3 regions of the Ochrobactrum sp. EDr1-4 genome follow, and region 3 is predicted to be linked to each of the others. Evidence: riboswitches for the same ligand, from Rfam matches in the RefSeq annotation. Region 3 holds a riboswitch; each other region holds the start of a gene.

Region 1 (5,485 bases), on a different contig from region 3:
GGATCGCCGGATTAACCTTGCAGGCCTCCGCCGGGAACAACGATTCATAACCGAGGTTCATGAGCGCCTTGTTTGCATTATAATGCAGGAACTTTTTGACGTCTTCAGTCAAGCCGACGCCGTCATAAAGCGCTTCGGTATAACGCACTTCATTGTCGTAAAGCTCAAGCAACAGATCAAAGGCAAAATCCTTGATTTCCTGCTTTTTCGCTTCATCAAGCTTCTCAAGCGCGCGCTGATACTTATAGCCGATATAATAGCCATGAACGGCTTCATCGCGGATGATCAGGCGGATGAGGTCAGCCGTGTTGGTAAGCTTTGCGCGGCTCGACCAATACATCGGCAGATAGAAGCCCGAATAGAACAGGAAGCTTTCCAGAAAAACGCTGGCAATCTTCTTTTTCAGCGGGTCTTCGGAATTATAGTTGTCGAGGATAAGCTGCGACTTCCTCTGCAAGAACTCATTTTCTTCCGACCAGCGATAGGCATCGTCCACATCAGGCGTCAAACACAGCGTCGAAAAGATCGACGAATAGGAACGCGCATGAACCGCTTCCATAAAGGAAATGTTCGATAGAACAGCTTCTTCATGTGGGGTGGATGCATCGTCCATCAGTGTCACAGCACCAACGGCATTCTGGATCGTATCCAGAAGCGTCAAGCCTGTGAAAACACGGATAGTGAGCTGCTTTTCTTCGGCTTTCAACGTTTCCCAAGACTGAATATCGTTGGACAGCGGCACTTTTTCCGGTAGCCAGAAGTTGCCGGTCAAACGGTTCCAGACTTCGAGGTCTTTATCGTCTTCGATCCGGTTCCAGTTGATGGCACGAACCACAGCCGGCTTTTTGGTATTGTCTTTTTTAAACTGCATATTCATTTGTCTCTACCTTGGTTGGGATCAGCGTGAGATTCTGGCTGTGGCATGCCGAAAATGGTGGGGTTCGAGAACCGGAGCGCAGCGTACATAAAGTACGTGAGCACCGGCTTGCAGAACGACGTCATTTGCAGGCTGCCAGAGCCTGAATATTCGCGATCCTAGAGAGCGCAGGATACGCAGCCTTCAACCTGCGTACCTTCGAGCGCCATCTGGCGCAGGCGGATGTAATAAATCGTCTTGATGCCCTTTTTCCACGCGTAAATCTGCGCCTTATTGATATCGCGTGTCGTCGCGGTATCACGGAAGAACAGTGTCAGCGACAGACCCTGATCGACGTGCTGCGTTGCCGCTGCATAAGTGTCGATGATCTTTTCCGGACCAATCTCATAGGCATCCTGATAATATTCCAGATTATCATTCGTCATGAAGGCAGCCGGGTAATAAACGCGGCCAATCTTGCCTTCTTTACGGATTTCGATCTTGGAAACAATCGGGTGGATCGAAGAGGTCGAGTGGTTGATGTAGGAGATCGAACCTGTTGGCGGCACGGCTTGCAGGTTCTGATTATAGAGCCCACCTTCCATCACAGCCTTTTTCAACGCCTGCCAATCTTCTTGCGTCGGGATCGAAATACCAGCGGTCTCGAACATCTCACGAACGCGGTCTGTTGCAGGCTCCCAAGTCTGATCGGTATATTTGTCAAAATATTCGCCGGTCGCATATTTCGACTTCTCAAACCCCTTGAACGAACTGCCCTGCTCTACTGCCAAAAGATTGGAAGCGCGGACAGCGTGATAAGCCACCGTGTAGAAATAGATATTGGTGAAATCGACACCTTCTTCTGAACCATAATAGATGCGCTCACGAGCGAGGTATCCGTGCAGGTTCATCTGGCCGAGGCCGATGGCATGGCTTTCATCATTGCCGCGCGCAACCGAAGGAACCGAACCGATATGGCTCATGTTGGCAACAGCCGTCAGTGCACGGATCGAGGTTTCAATCGTCTTGCCGAAATCCGGGCTATCCATCGCAGCTGCAATATTGAGCGAGCCGAGATTGCAGGAAATGTCCTTGCCGAGATACTCATAAGACAGATCTTCGTTGAAGATGCTGGCTTCACTGACCTGAAGAATTTCTGAGCAGAGATTGCTCATGGTGATGCGGCCATCAATCGGATTGGCGCGGTTCACCGTATCTTCAAACATGATGTAAGGATAGCCGGACTCAAACTGGATTTCCGCCAGCACCTGGAAGAAATCACGCGCGTTGATCTTCTTCTTGCGGATACGACCGTTATCGACCATTTCACGGTATTTTTCAGTGATCGAAATCTCGGTCATCGGCACGCCATAGACGCGTTCAACGTCATAAGGCGAGAACAGGTACATATCCTCGTCGTTCTTCGCGAGCTCGAACGTAATGTCCGGGATCACAACACCAAGCGACAGTGTCTTGATGCGGATTTTTTCGTCGGCATTTTCACGCTTGGTATCGAGGAAGCGCATAATATCCGGGTGATGGGCGTGCAGATAAACCGCGCCCGCGCCCTGACGCGCACCAAGCTGATTGGCATAGGAGAATGAATCTTCCAGAAGCTTCATCACCGGAATAATGCCGGAAGACTGGTTCTGGATTTGCTTGATAGGCGCACCGGATTCACGAATATTGGTCAGGCTCAGTGCCACGCCGCCGCCGCGCTTTGAAAGCTGGAGCGCGGAATTGATTGAGCGACCAATCGATTCCATGTTGTCTTCAACGCGCAACAGAAAGCACGAGACCAGTTCGCCGCGCTGCTTTTTGCCAGCATTGAGGAAGGTCGGTGTTGCTGGCTGATAACGGCCCGAAATGATCTCATCGACCATTTCGCGTGCGTGCTGCTCGTTACCGCGGGCAAGAGCCAAAGCCACCATGCAAACGCGATCTTCGTAGCGCTCGAGATAGCGCTTACCGTCGAAGGTTTTCAGCGTATAGCTGGTGTAATATTTGAAAGCGCCAAGGAAGGTCGGAAAGCGGAATTTCTTGTCATAGGCATGATCAAAAAGATCGCGCACGAAATTGAAGGAATACTGGTCCAGCACTTCCCGCTCGTAATAGCCTTCTGTTACCAGATAATCGAGCTTTTCACGCAGGTTATGGAAGAACACGGTGTTCTGATTGACGTGCTGAAGGAAATATTGCTGGGCCGCCTGCCGGTCACGATGCAGCTGAATCTTGCCGTCATCATCATAGAGGTTCAGCATGGCGTTTAGCGCATGATAATCCAGCGAAGTTTCAGCGAGCTTTGATGGCTTGCTTCCTGATGCAGCGCTCGTTGCGGTGCTGGTCGCTGAGGATGACGCATGCTTTTCCGAAGCAGCGACCGTCTCGCGCTCACGGGTCAAGGTTGTGTCTGCCGTGTCCAAAATCGTTCCATCCCGTCTTTAACATTGCCAAGGTCTTCGTCCGTTCCCAAAAGCTCAAAGCGATAGAGGTATGGAACCTGACATTTTTCCGAAATTATTTTGCCTGCAAGGCCAAAGCCTTCGCCGAAATTGCTGTTCCCAGCGGCAATAACACCGCGAATGAGGGATCGGTTATCCGCATCGTTAAGAAAGCGGATGACCGGCTTGGGAACAGCGCCTTTCGCGCCACCGCCGCCATAGGTTGGGGTCACGAGCACATAAGGCTCGTTCACCCGCAACAGATCAGCATCGTCTTCATGGCTTTCCAGCGGAATACGCTTTGAGCGCATCCCAAGACGCATCACGAAGCGATGCGTGTTCTCCGAACGGCTGGAAAAATAGACAATCTGGCCCATCACAAACCCTAACAGCGATTGGGATTAGGCGAGCGAGCTGATCATATCCGGGCGGAAACCAGCCCAGTGGGCTTCACCAGCAACAACAACCGGCACCTGACGATAGCCAAGACCCTGAACCAGATCATATGCGTCGCTGTCTGCGGAAATATCGATGACAGCATATTCAATGCCCTGACGATCAAGTGCGCGGGTGGTGGCAGTGCACTGGACGCAGGCTGGCTTGCTATAGACGGTGACGTTCATTTTTTCCTCACTGGGGATAAGGGATTTTCAACAGCAATCCGAGGCCGCATTGCACCGGATCACGCTTGAAAATGAGATTTTACTGGCTGCGCTTTACGCGAACGAACACGCAAAAAACATTCACGCATTGCGAAATGCGTGCGACAAATACAAAAACTGCGGGGCAAAACACTCTTAAGAGCGCGTGTCCTGTAAACTAACCCGTACCGGGCGGACCGGAACTACTCGGCTTTAAATCAATCGACATGCTTTTCACCCCGAAGCTTGGAGGGGATATTCGGAGCGGCAAAAGACACGGCAAAACTATGCCAAAATCCTATTACGCACCAACTGACACCCCGCCCGTTGACGTTCTTGTTCAAGGCAGGTCTCCTGGCTCACGGCTTAGCGCCTTTGCCCACCTTCCCGGTTTAACCCAGTGGCATTCGGACATCGGCTAACCGCTTACAGTTGCGGGGGCAGCTACGGCTTAGCCACATCCATCATGGATATAACGCACCGTATTCCCATCTTCGCTTTCAATTCTCACGAATCGCAAGAACCTTGAACACAAGATATAGTATCTGAAGTTAAAAACTCGTCAACGGATAGACGGATCAAATTTATTTAATCTTGGCTAAATTGAGGCTTGCCTGTGAATAGCAGGGATAACGCGGGAGGGCATTCACCAATGCGCGAGCAAGCGAGTCGAACCGATTCATAGCGGCTAACGCACACCATGTCTGGACGCCGCATGGTTCATCCACATCTAAGAACACTATCGAGTGCCTAAATATAAAAAGCCAGAAATTGCCTCTTCAATAATATTCCGATAAATTAGAGCTCAATATGGGCAAGCGCGATCCATTCCGCCTTTTGACTGCCTTTATTACAAATCAATTTGGAGTAAAAATTGCATAGTGAACAATCTATTTTAAAAACATCAATAGCAGTTACAATTTTTATTGCCGGTTTTGGCGTCGCCTTTGGCCTTTTGTCAGGATCATTTTCAATTGTTTTTGACGGTGTTTATATGCTGGCAGATGCTGCGATGAGCGGACTTGCGCTTATGGTTGCTCGACTAATTACCTTGTCTGCGCTTGCTGAACCGCCAAGCGGTAAATTGCGTGATCGATTCACCATGGGTTTCTGGCATCTGGAGCCAATGGTCCTCGGCCTCAATGGTATTATGCTAACCGGCGTGGCGATTTACGCCCTTATCAATGCGATTGGCAGCTTGATGGATGGCGGGCGCGATCTCGAATTCAGCTATGCGATTTTTTATGCAGTGGTTGCACTGATCGCCTGCCTTGGCATGGCGTGGCTGGAGACGCGAGCCAACCGCAAACTCAAGTCAGATTTTATAGCACTTGATGCCAAGGCATGGATCATGTCCGGCGGCATTACTGCTGCACTCCTCATCGCCTTCACGGTGGGCTATGCAATCCAGGGCACTCATCTTGACTGGCTAACGCCTTATATTGATCCAGCGGTTCTCGCGCTGGTTTGTATCGTGATTATTCCGATGCCAATCGGAACGATCAAACAGGCATTGGCCGATATGCTGCTCGTCACACCCCTCGATC
Region 2 (5,485 bases), on a different contig from region 3:
ATATCCGCAATACTGACGATGATTGTAGTGTATCTCGTAGTTTTAGCTGAAACGACGGGAACGTGGTTCGCGATCAGTGCCGTAACCGATAAACCGCTAACGAACAAGCAGCTGGACCGCGGTGCAATAGGTGAAGGCATCGGCTGCCTCACAAGTGCATTGCTCTGCAGTACGCCTGTGACGGGATATTCGTCGAATGCAGGTATCATTGCTGTAACGGGGATTGCCAGTCGTGTGGCCTTCGCCGCAGCCGGTATCTTCCTTGTGCTATTCGGTTTGATCGGCAAGTTGGCGGCGGTGATCGCAGTGATACCGGCGCCCGTCATTGGTGGTGTTTTTGGTGTCGTGTGTGCTGTCATTGCGATCAATGGCTTTCGCGTCGTGCGTCACTGCGCGCTGACCGAACGCAATATGCTTGTGGTTGGCCTGCCAATCCTAATGGCACTTTTTGCAACCTTAGTTCCCAAAGAATTTGTGGATGGCCTGCCTGATCTCGTGCGATATTTGCTCGGCTCGTCAATCGCATTCGGCGCTATCTTCGCGATCATTCTGAACTTTATACTGCCTCAGGAAAAGTCACAAAGAGCCTGACGAAAGTGAACCTCAACTCGCCCCTCCTGCAACAAAAACCTTGAGTGGCGAGTTAAGTATTTAAACGCAGAAAGTATCGACAGCCCTTAAACAGAACGATGCCTTATTACCAGTAAGTGTTCGACGATACGGATCTGGAGCGTGTCGCGCTTAATTATATTCACTACGCTCACTCTAACTCTTTATTGTTAGGTATGTCGTTGTCGGGAAGCTGCTTCATACTTTTTCGTGACATGCTTTAGATTTCCAGCCAACAAACCCCGCACCAGGGTCGCGGGCGTGTCGCTGACGCTGCAGACCGCCGAAGCTGTAAAGCCATAACGTCTGTTTTCGTGTATCGTTGTCACAACACTAACTGCAGAGCCGAGGCGCGACATGCCATTGCGAAACGCAGCTTTGTCTACCTTGTCGAAGCGATGGTTGATAAAATTCATGTCGGCCTCTTGCAACTCAGCCAGGACTAGGCCGAAAGCTCTCTTCTGATAATTTCCGCTCCTGCACCTAAAGCACCCAGTTTGCCTCGTGCAACATGACGAGGCAGTGGCGCCATACCGCAATTTGTGCATGGATAGAGCTTATCGGCATCCACGAACTGAAGTGCTTTTCTCAAAGTGTTAGCAACTTCCCCAGGGGTTTCGATATTTTGAGTTGCAACATCAATGGCCCCCACCATCACCTTTTTGCCCCGCAGCAATTCAATGAGATCTATCGGAACATGAGAGTTATGGCATTCAAGCGAGATGAGATCGATATTGGATTTTTGCAGCTTGGGGAAGGATTCCTCATATTGACGCCATTCGGAACCAAGACTCTTTTTCCAATCGGTGTTGGCCTTAATTCCGTAGCCATAGCAAATATGGACAGCTGTTTCACACTTAAGACCCTCGATTGCTCTTTCGAGGGTCGCAACGCCCCAATCATTAACATCATCAAAGAAGACGTTGAATGCCGGCTCATCGAACTGAATAATGTCGACGCCAGCAGCCTCCAGTTCCTTGGCTTCTTCATTGAGTATCTTTGCAAATTCCCACGCCAGCTTTTCACGGCTCTTGTAGTGAGCATCATAAAGCGTGTCGATCATGGTCATGGGACCAGGCAAGGCCCATTTGATTGGCTTCTGGGTCTGCTGACGTAAAAACTTGGCGTCTTCGACAAAAACTGGCTTCGGGCGGGATACAGCACCAACGACTGTCGGCACACTCGCATCATAGCGGTTGCGGATTCTGACTGTTTCACGCTTTTCAAAGTCAACACCGTCGAGATGCTCGATAAACGTCGTGACAAAATGCTGGCGCGTTTGTTCCCCGTCACTGACGATATCGATACCTGCGTGTCGCTGATCGTCTAAGGACAAGCGCAGAGCATCCTGCTTACCTGCGATTAATTCCTCACCTTGTAACTTCCAGGGTGACCAAAGTTTTTCCGGTTCTGCAAGCCAGGAAGGCTTTGGCAAACTGCCAGCGGTAGACGTGGGCAATAGTCTTTTCATGATAGGCTACCTTATCTTTTGGCTCATCAACGGGTGTAATTGGCAGACCATTGCTCAAGGACGGTCTTGTACGGTGTCATGAAGTGCTTCTCAGCAAACTTTCCCTGCTCGACAGCAAGCCGACTACGCTCGTCACGATCGTAGTCGATGCGCGTCAGCGAATAGTCCTCATGCTTCAGGCTAGGCTGATAACAGACGCCAGCTATTGAATTCGCGTTATAAATCTCTGGTCGGTAGATCTTTTGAAACGATTCCATCGTGCTAATCGTGCTGATGAGCTCGAGATTGGTATAATCATCGAGAAGATCACCGACAAAATAGAAGGCAAAAGGCGCAACACTATTCGGCGGCATGAAGAAGCGGACATGCAACCCCATTTTCTGAAAATATAGATCTGTCAAAGACAATTCATTTTGCTGATATTCAGCGCCCAAAATCGGATGGAAATTGCCCGTCCGATGATATGTTTTACTGCTGGATGCACTCAAGCAAATGACAGGTGGCTTACGAAAACTCTCTTTATAAGCATCCGAGTTAAGGAAAGACTTGAAAAGTTTTCCATGCAGATCACCGAAGTCAGCCGGAATGCTGAAGGTGGCGCGATCCTTGTTATAAGCCGGCAGAACTACGCTGAAATCGTAATCCCGAACGTACGAAGAGAAATTATTACCGACGATACCGTCAATACGTTCACCCGTCATTTGATCAAAGATATTGGCTTTTAAAATTTCAATCAGAGGAAAAGTATTTTTATTACCTTCTGCATCGATGTTCATTTCAACCGAGATAATCTCAAGCTCCACAGAATAACGATTGCCTTCGGGATTGTCCCAAAACGCCAGAGCGTTGAAACGATTGTCAACCATTCTCAAAGCGTTACGAAGGTTCTCCCGGCGGTTCTCCCCTCTGGCCAAATTAGCAAAGTTTGTCGTGATACGCGTATTGTCTGAAGGATGATAGTGTTCATCAAAAAGCTGGCTTTTAAGACGAAAAGTGAAGTCGTGATGCCGCGTCCTCTGCTGACAGTCGACAAATGGCTCGCCGCTTGCGGCGACTGGAATTACGGCTTGAGACATAGCTCACCCCAATATGTTGGGGGCATGGGTAAGCGAACGCATAGCAATACAGACCCCTAAGCGGTCTTCGCTACGGCACACCGGGACACCCCGCCCGTGGACGTTATTTTGCTAAGGCAGGTCTCCTGGCTCACGGGTTATCGCCATAGTCCGTCTTCCCAGGTCGAACCCCAGTGACACAGTGGACAACAGCTTACCGCTTACAGTTGCGGGGGCAGCGCCGGCTTTCCCGAATAACAGGGCACCGACTTCCCTCTTAGCCCCGGCGTGTCAGAGCGACAACCGGAGAACCTAGGCAAAACTATAGTCCCGCATCAGGCCCGCCATGTCAAGATCATATAAAGAAATGTTTATGTCTTTAAGCGGAAGGCAAAAGATTGCCGATACCTGATGCGAAATTGCTCCACTTGCTTCAGGTGCTTTCCCCACAGTCTTCTCAGCCCAGGAAGGCTGTGAAACAGCACACACCTCATTTTGATGGCCCGAGCCAAAGATCAAGGATTAAAATGCAGGACGCATTCCTATCTAGTCATCGCGAAATGGCATGGCGTATCGTTTGAGTTTGACAGAAGCTGGTACTTGTCATGTTTTTCACCACGATACAGGTGCCGGAGGAAACTCCGGGTAAAAGGGAATCCGGTCGGGCCAACCAAATCCGGAACTGCCCCCCGCAACTGTAGGCGGCAAGCGCACCCGATATGCCACTGGCGCTATGCACGCCGCGAAGGACGGGGGAAGCAAAAAACCGCAAGTCAGAAAATCTGCCTGGATCGTCCACCTGTTCTGACCGCGGGCGGCGTGTCAGGAGCGGCTTCTCCGTAACGGTGATACCGGCTTCGTACATTTTTTCGTACGGAGCCTTGTTCATTCATCGGTTTGCATCTTTGCGGTCGGCTCGGAGGTGTGTCACGATTATGGAAATTCAAATGCCCGAATTAATCCCGCCTGGCGGAGAAAAAAAGTGCTCCTGCATTCGTGTTGCGCGCCCTGCTCCGGCGGAGTGATGGAAGCGAGGCTCGCGTCTGGCATCAATTATGCGATTTTCTTTTACACCCCAACATCCATCCATAGCGAGAATACCTACTGCGCAAGGACGAAAACATCCGTTTTGCCGAAAAACACGGCGTTGCATTCATTGATGCCGATTATGAAGGACAATTGCTTCGCCCGTGCGAAGGGGATGGAATGGGAGCCGGAACGCGGCGTCCGCTGCACTATGTGCTTTAACATGCGCTTTGAACGGACCGCTCTTTATGCCCATGAGAATGGATTTCCGATCATGACTTCATCGCTCGGCATTTCACGTTGGAAGAACATGGCGCAGATAAACGATTGCGGTAAACGAGCCGCAGCACTTTACGAAGAACTGTCCTATTGGGAATATAACTGGCGTAAGGGCGGCCGTTCTGCCCGAACGATTGAGATTTCCAAACGCGAAGAATTCTACCAACAGGAATATAGTGGCTGCGTTTACTCTCTTCGCGACACCAATAAGCATCGCCGCGAGCAGGGTCGGGACTCCATGCAACCAGCTAAGCTTTAATACAGCAATAACAAATCGTGAGCCGGATGATCTATCAAACCCACCCCTCAATCAAATCGCAATGGCCTCAGCCAGATCAGCGGCCATTTTTTGCCGGAAAGATTTCGCGTCTGGATAGACGATTGTCGAAGCCCTGTAAGTCGGCACGGCCAAATTTTTGAAGCCTTCGTGCGAAACTTCGGAGTGATGAACACATCGTGTTGAATCGTGCATGGAATTTCCTTCCTCAGATGGGAAAGGTATTAAGCTCTGTTCATTCGGCGCATCAATCCATGGGCATGCATGACTTCATAACCAAATCTTATATTCTGCTTTTTAGGACGTATGATCTGTAAAGAAACGATTTAGAAATTAAATCTGCATCACTTCAAAATGAGGCTGGGCCTGAATGAGTGTCAGTCAAGAACTGATCCCGATAATGATTGGCAACAACAGAAGTTAGAAAATACCGTCCGTTGTCGATCAATCATATCTATAAACAACTGCCGTTCCTCTCTGCAATACCATAGGACGCGTCCAACCAATGCAGTTATTAAAAGGCTTCTCAATGAACAGCGAATGCGACGCTTTCACATTGTCATAATATGACACTTATTAACACGGACAAGCGGACGTTATTTCGCTTCACGTCCTATTCAAATTTCCCAACTAATGCGGATGTTCCTCGTGGCACTATAGTCACGACGGAATATTATTATTCTGAAGACTGATCTGATCCACTGGCAAATTCGTATTTCGACATGCCCTCAATAATGTGGGTGGTCCGGTAAAAGTCCGGGTTTAGGG
Region 3 (5,485 bases):
TTAATCCCTACCGGGTTTCGATGGATGTGCGGCCTGCGACACGCAAAGAGCTGAAGGGCTCTTCCAATGATTCCCCGCCGAGCGTCTATAAGACCAATCCGGAATGGGTGGGTATTTCAGCGGATCGTTATGTCCTTGATCCAGGCATTCCGGCTGTGCGCCAATGGGTGAGTAATATCACTGCCGAAGTGGTTCAGAAATACGATGTCGATGGTATCCAGTTCGACGATTATTTCTATTATGAAACCCAAGGCTCGCCGCTCAAGGATGACAAAACCTATAAGCGTTTTGGGACAAAGTTCTCCAGTAAGTATGACTGGCGACGCTACAATACTTATACGCTGGTGCAGGAAATTTCAGACCGGATCAAGGCGATCAAACCGCATGTTCAGTTTGGCATTAGCCCGGGCGGTGTCTGGCGCAATCAGGCGGATGATCCGCGTGGCTCTGCGACGCGTGCGGGCAAAACTAATTATGATGGCGACTTCGCTGATACGCGCGCTTGGGTGAAGGATGGTCTCATCGACTATATAGCGCCGCAGGTTTACTGGTCGTCCGGGCGCAAAGATGTGCCCTATGGTCCGATTGTCAGATGGTGGGCGGATACTGTGCGCGGTTCGAAGACCGATCTCTATATCGGTATGGCGCTATATCGGGCTGGTAGTTCTTCGAAGTCTGAACCCGAGTGGCTTGAGGGAAATGGCGTCGATGAAATTAAGCGCCAGCTTGATCTCAACAACGCAATACCAGAGGTAAAAGGCAGCATTCTTTTCCGCCAAGGATTTCTGTCTGATCCCAAACTTAAAAGCGTTTCTGCATATTTGAAAAAAAGATGGGGCAAGTGCAGCCCGCAAAAATAGCGGGTGAGATCGCATATATTTATTATCTAATTGATTTAAATCAAAGAAAGCATCTGCCTGCTGGTGCTAGTGATTGATCGTTGTCAGGTTCCACCAGAACTGACGGCCCGGGATGTCGAGGCCCAACCTAAAGCGACATCCCGGCTAAGAATTTCTCATTCAAGGATCTGTCGAGCGCACCAGCGCGATCTTTTTTTGCAGTGTTGCCCTGATCGACAGTCAGCGGGTGCTGTCAACATTGCCCTCCATCTCTCTCAATCAGCACCCGCGAAAACTCCTTTTCAAAATACCTTGTGCTTCAATAGCTTCTGAATGTTTGCTGCCAATGTGATTCAGAGGGGCATTATGTTGCAGTTGATAATCTGCGATCCGCTTGCTATCGCTCGCCCTAGGATACGGTTCTGCCCGCAAGGGTGGATGAAAAGGGAACACGGTGAGGCTTATTTGAAGAGCTGAGACCGAGACTGCCCCCGCAACTGTGACCGGAGAGTCGTCCTCCCATGATCGTTATCGCGATCATAGCCACTGAACATTCGCGTTCGGGAAGGCGGAGGATTGATGAAGACCCGGAAGTCAGGAGACCTGCCGCATCCAGTCACCCATGGCTGACACGAGGGGTGTCCAGTCGCGGCCGTCCGTAGCGGTGACATTGTGAAATGTTGCCGTGGGACAAAGACGGGGCGTTTACGCCCTGATTTCTGACACCTGCGGTGAAGCAACGCTTGCGCGCAGGAAGTAGACTAATGCATATTCTCCGACTATCGGCCTATCTCGCATCCACTATTTTGGTGGTTATGCCGCTTGATGCCTTTTCCCAGACGAACACTAACGCTCAGGATGGCCTTGTGCTCGATACGATTGTCGTCACGCCGCTTCGTCGCGCGACGTCGTTGCAGCGCTCCACATCGTCCGTCACGGTGATTGACAGCCAAGAGATAGGTCGTTCAGCAGCGCCTGATCTGCAATCACTGCTTCAATATTACCCCGGTATCTCGATCACCACCAATGGCGGGCAGGGGTCCTCTTCCAATCTCCATATTCGCGGTATGTCGTCGAAACAGACCGTTGTTTTAGTCAATGGCGTACGAACTGCATCAGCGACGACTGGCGCAACATCGCTTGCCAATATTCCACTCAGTTCAATTGATCGTATTGAAATCGCCAAAGGTGCACATTCCTCGCAATATGGTGCGGATGCGATGGGCGGTGTGATCAATATCATCACCAAGCAGGGCGGTGCCTGCGGTGAGCGTTCTTTCTGTGGCAGCGTTACAACGGGCGTCACGCATCCATGGGGTGGCTATGCGTCTGCGTCTCTGCAAGGCCAGAGCAAAGACGGCATTGATTATGCGTTTGGTGCGGCGGTAACAGGTACGCAAGGTTATAATTTCAAACAGCCGGGAACATTCGGTTATGAACCGGATCGTGATGGATTTCTGCAAGGCTCGTTCAATTTCTCCCTTGCAAAGGATTTCGACTGGGGCCGCATTTATACGGATGGTCTGTTGAGCCGCGGGCGCAACCAATATGACGCAACAGCACCGTCTTTTAACGAAGCTTACACGACCGCTTTCAATGGAAAAATTGGCACGCGTATTGATCATACGGACGACTGGTCTTCGACGATTGAACTCAGTTCAGGGCTGGATCACAGTCGGAACTTCCGTAAGAACGTTAGTGGTTCTGATCTGTTTGAAACCAAGCGCTACGGACTCTTTGCTTCGACTGAAAAGCAATTTGAAACAGGCAGCGTCTCTCATGTGGTGACGGGTGGGGTTGAGGCCTATCGTGAGGAGGTGAATGCCACGACGGTCTATGCGGAAACCAGTCGCGATTTGGCGGCAGTGTTCGGACAATATTCGCTGGAATATGATGCGCTGCGCTTTGATGGCGGCGTGCGTTATGATCACAACGAGCAGTTTGGCGACGTTGTGACTTATAATGCCGGAGCGAGCTATGAGATATTGCCTGATTTGGTGCTGCGCTCGTCATTTGGCACAGGCTTTCGTGCGCCGACCTTCAATGAGCTTTATTATCCCGGTTATGCAAATCCTGATCTGCAACCAGAAAAATCCCGTTCTTATGAAGTGGGTCTTAACTGGCAGGCAACAGATAAAACCAGCCTCGATATGGCTTTTTACCAGACGTGGTTGCGCGATGCGATCATGAGCACAGCGCCTTCTTATCTGCCCTATAATGTTGCGCGAGCAAAGATCACCGGCTTTGAAGCCACGCTGTCTCATCGCTTTAACGAGAGGTGGGGTGTGAAAGGCTCTATTGATCTGAAGCGTCCGATTGATGAAGACAGTGATAATGATCTGGCTTATCGCGAACGGGTCAAAGCAACGGCAGAAGTTAGCTACAAGCCGGTCGACAAACTCGATCTGACTGCGCGGCTGCTTTATGGCGGTTCACGTTTCACAAATGCTGCCAACACCAATAAGCTTGATCCCTATGTAACGGCAGATTTCATTGCGCTTTATGACATCGATGCGCAGTCTCAACTTAAGCTGTCGGTCGAGAATATTTTCAACAAGGATTATCAGACAACGTCTGGCTATATTGCGCCCGGGCGCACCATAAATATTGGGCTAACGCGGAATTTCTGATTGCAGATGATGTGGGCGCGTAGACAGACAGTTATGAAGAATCTGAGGCTTTGTCTTCTGGCAGGCCTGTTTCTCGCTGGCTTTCATTCTGCATTCGCAGAAGAACGCCCTCAACGTGTCGTGTCGATGAATGTCTGCACGGATCAGCTTGCAATATTGCTGTCTGATCCCGCGCAATTGCAATCGGTGTCCTATCTCTCGCGTGATCCTCTTTTGTCAGTGATGAGTGAGAAGGCAAAGGGATTGCCCGTTAATCATGGGCAGGCGGAGGAAGTTTTTCTCATGAAGCCCGATCTGGTGTTGGCAGGTACATTCTCTTCGCGTGCAACAGTTGGGCTTTTGCGTGATTTGGGCGTGCGGGTTGAGGAGTTCGCGCCTGCACGATCATTTCAGGATATCAAAACGCATATGAAGCGGCTGGGGGAATTGTTGGGACGCCAAGAAGAAGCTGCACGTCAGATTGCTGCAATGGATGCGGATTTATTGTCGATCAGAAGGCCTGATCGCAAGCCAACTGTGGCGCTTTATTATGCCAATAGCTATACGGCGGGGCGCGGGACGTTGATTGATGAAGCGATCCGTCTGGCGGGGCTTGATAATATCGCCGACAAGGCAGGCGTTCGTGGTTCCGCGATGTTGCCATTGGAAATGCTGGTCATGGAGAAGCCTGATATTCTGGTTCGAGGGTCACGCGGGCGACCGCCGGCACTGGCTTTTGAGAATTTCGAGCATCCGGCATTGCGTGCTCTTGAAGGCCATACGCGGATGGTGGCACTCAACGATAATCTGACAGTATGTGGTGGGCCATTCAGTGTTGAGGCTGTTGCAAAGCTCGCGGAGGCCGCGCGTGACTGAAACCGGGCGTTTTTATCTCCTGCTTGTTGCTCTGGGTTTGCTGGTTCTCGCGCTCTTTGCACTTTCTCTGCTGGTTGGTCCTGCATCGATCAGTGTGGGTGAGAGTATTCGGGCACTTTTTACCGGGCAGGGCGATGTGATTGTGTTGGTCATGCGTGAGATACGTCTTCCACGTGCAATCCTTGCCTTGTTGATCGGTGCGTCGCTTGGGCTTTCAGGCGCGGCCCTTCAGGGCTATTTGCGCAATCCTTTGGCTGAACCGGGACTTCTTGGGGTGAGCTCCTCCGCATCCCTTGGTGCAGTGATCGCAATCTATACCGGGCTTTCGCAGGTTTTCCCGCTGGCTCTGCCATTGCTGGCGCTGGTCGGTGCGTTTTTGTCAGTCTTTCTGGTAAAGGCTCTCGCAGGGCGTCACGCCGGAACGCTGACGGTTATCCTCGCAGGTGTTGCCGTCACCAGTCTTGCAGGGGCCATGACGGCACTTGCGCTTAATCTGTCGCCCAATCCATTTGCGGCGATGGAAATCGTGTTCTGGATGCTGGGTTCTCTGGCTGATCGCTCAATGACGCATGTGTGGCTTGCAGCGCCATTTATCTTGATTGGCTGGGTGATGTTGTTTTCGCTCGGACGCGCGCTCGATAGTCTCACACTGGGGTCGGATGCTGCCGCCAGTATGGGCGTTAATCTTTCCCGCGTTCAGGTTTTGGCAGTTCTTGGCACTGCGGCCAGTGTCGGGGCCTCGACCGCAGTAGCTGGTGCAATCGGTTTCGTCGGCCTTGTGGTGCCGCATTTGTTGCGTCCGCTGGTTGGTGCAAGACCATCGCGGCTGCTCGTTTCCAGTGCCTTTGGTGGGGCGGCACTATTGCTGGCTGCCGATGTTCTGGTGAGAGTGATCATGCCTGGGCGCGAATTGAAGCTTGGTGTGCTGACCGCAATCATCGGCGCTCCGTTCTTCTTGTGGCTTGTGTTTAAATATCGGAGGCGGCTGGTATGACTATGCTCTCCGTTAAAAACCTTGATGTGTCGCTCGGTCACAAAGCCGTTCTTGAAACTGTCAGCTTTGAAGTGGGTGAAGGCGAATTTATCGGCCTGATCGGGCCGAACGGTGCCGGTAAGACAACGCTTTTGCGCGCAATACTTGGGCTTACGCCTTCAAATGGC

The links. A riboswitch is a leader RNA that binds a small molecule or an ion and turns the genes downstream of it on or off. The one in region 3 is predicted to bind cobalamin.
Region 1: linked by a shared signal. The riboswitch ahead of nrdH (glutaredoxin-like protein NrdH) and the one ahead of ACOZHT_RS13055 (TonB-dependent receptor domain-containing protein) in region 3 are both predicted to bind cobalamin.
Region 2: linked by a shared signal. The riboswitch ahead of ACOZHT_RS23655 (DUF1852 domain-containing protein) and the one ahead of ACOZHT_RS13055 (TonB-dependent receptor domain-containing protein) in region 3 are both predicted to bind cobalamin.

What each region holds. Positions count from the first base shown of each region.
Region 1 is NZ_JBLZOF010000002.1:907,649-913,133, reverse strand. Features, by position in the region: gene nrdF (class 1b ribonucleoside-diphosphate reductase subunit beta) at 1-877, opposite strand, end outside; gene nrdE (class 1b ribonucleoside-diphosphate reductase subunit alpha) at 1,036-3,141, opposite strand; gene nrdI (class Ib ribonucleoside-diphosphate reductase assembly flavoprotein NrdI) at 3,255-3,674, opposite strand; gene nrdH (glutaredoxin-like protein NrdH) at 3,699-3,920, opposite strand; cobalamin riboswitch at 4,266-4,481, opposite strand; gene ACOZHT_RS10530 (cation diffusion facilitator family transporter) at 4,813-5,485, shown strand, end outside.
Region 2 is NZ_JBLZOF010000016.1:42,307-47,791, forward strand. Features, by position in the region: gene ACOZHT_RS23640 (solute carrier family 23 protein) at 1-591, shown strand, start outside; partial or broken gene ACOZHT_RS23645 (flavin reductase) at 855-1,025, opposite strand; gene ACOZHT_RS23650 (methionine synthase) at 1,052-2,080, opposite strand; gene ACOZHT_RS23655 (DUF1852 domain-containing protein) at 2,107-3,156, opposite strand; cobalamin riboswitch at 3,255-3,466, opposite strand; cobalamin riboswitch at 3,743-3,939, shown strand; gene ACOZHT_RS23660 (epoxyqueuosine reductase QueH) at 4,160-4,699, shown strand; gene ACOZHT_RS23665 (hypothetical protein) at 4,751-4,912, opposite strand.
Region 3 is NZ_JBLZOF010000003.1:407,501-412,985, reverse strand. Features, by position in the region: gene ACOZHT_RS13060 (glycoside hydrolase family 10 protein) at 1-860, shown strand, start outside; cobalamin riboswitch at 1,240-1,464, shown strand; gene ACOZHT_RS13055 (TonB-dependent receptor domain-containing protein) at 1,604-3,469, shown strand; gene ACOZHT_RS13050 (ABC transporter substrate-binding protein) at 3,503-4,324, shown strand; gene ACOZHT_RS13045 (iron ABC transporter permease) at 4,317-5,318, shown strand; gene ACOZHT_RS13040 (ABC transporter ATP-binding protein) at 5,315-5,485, shown strand, end outside.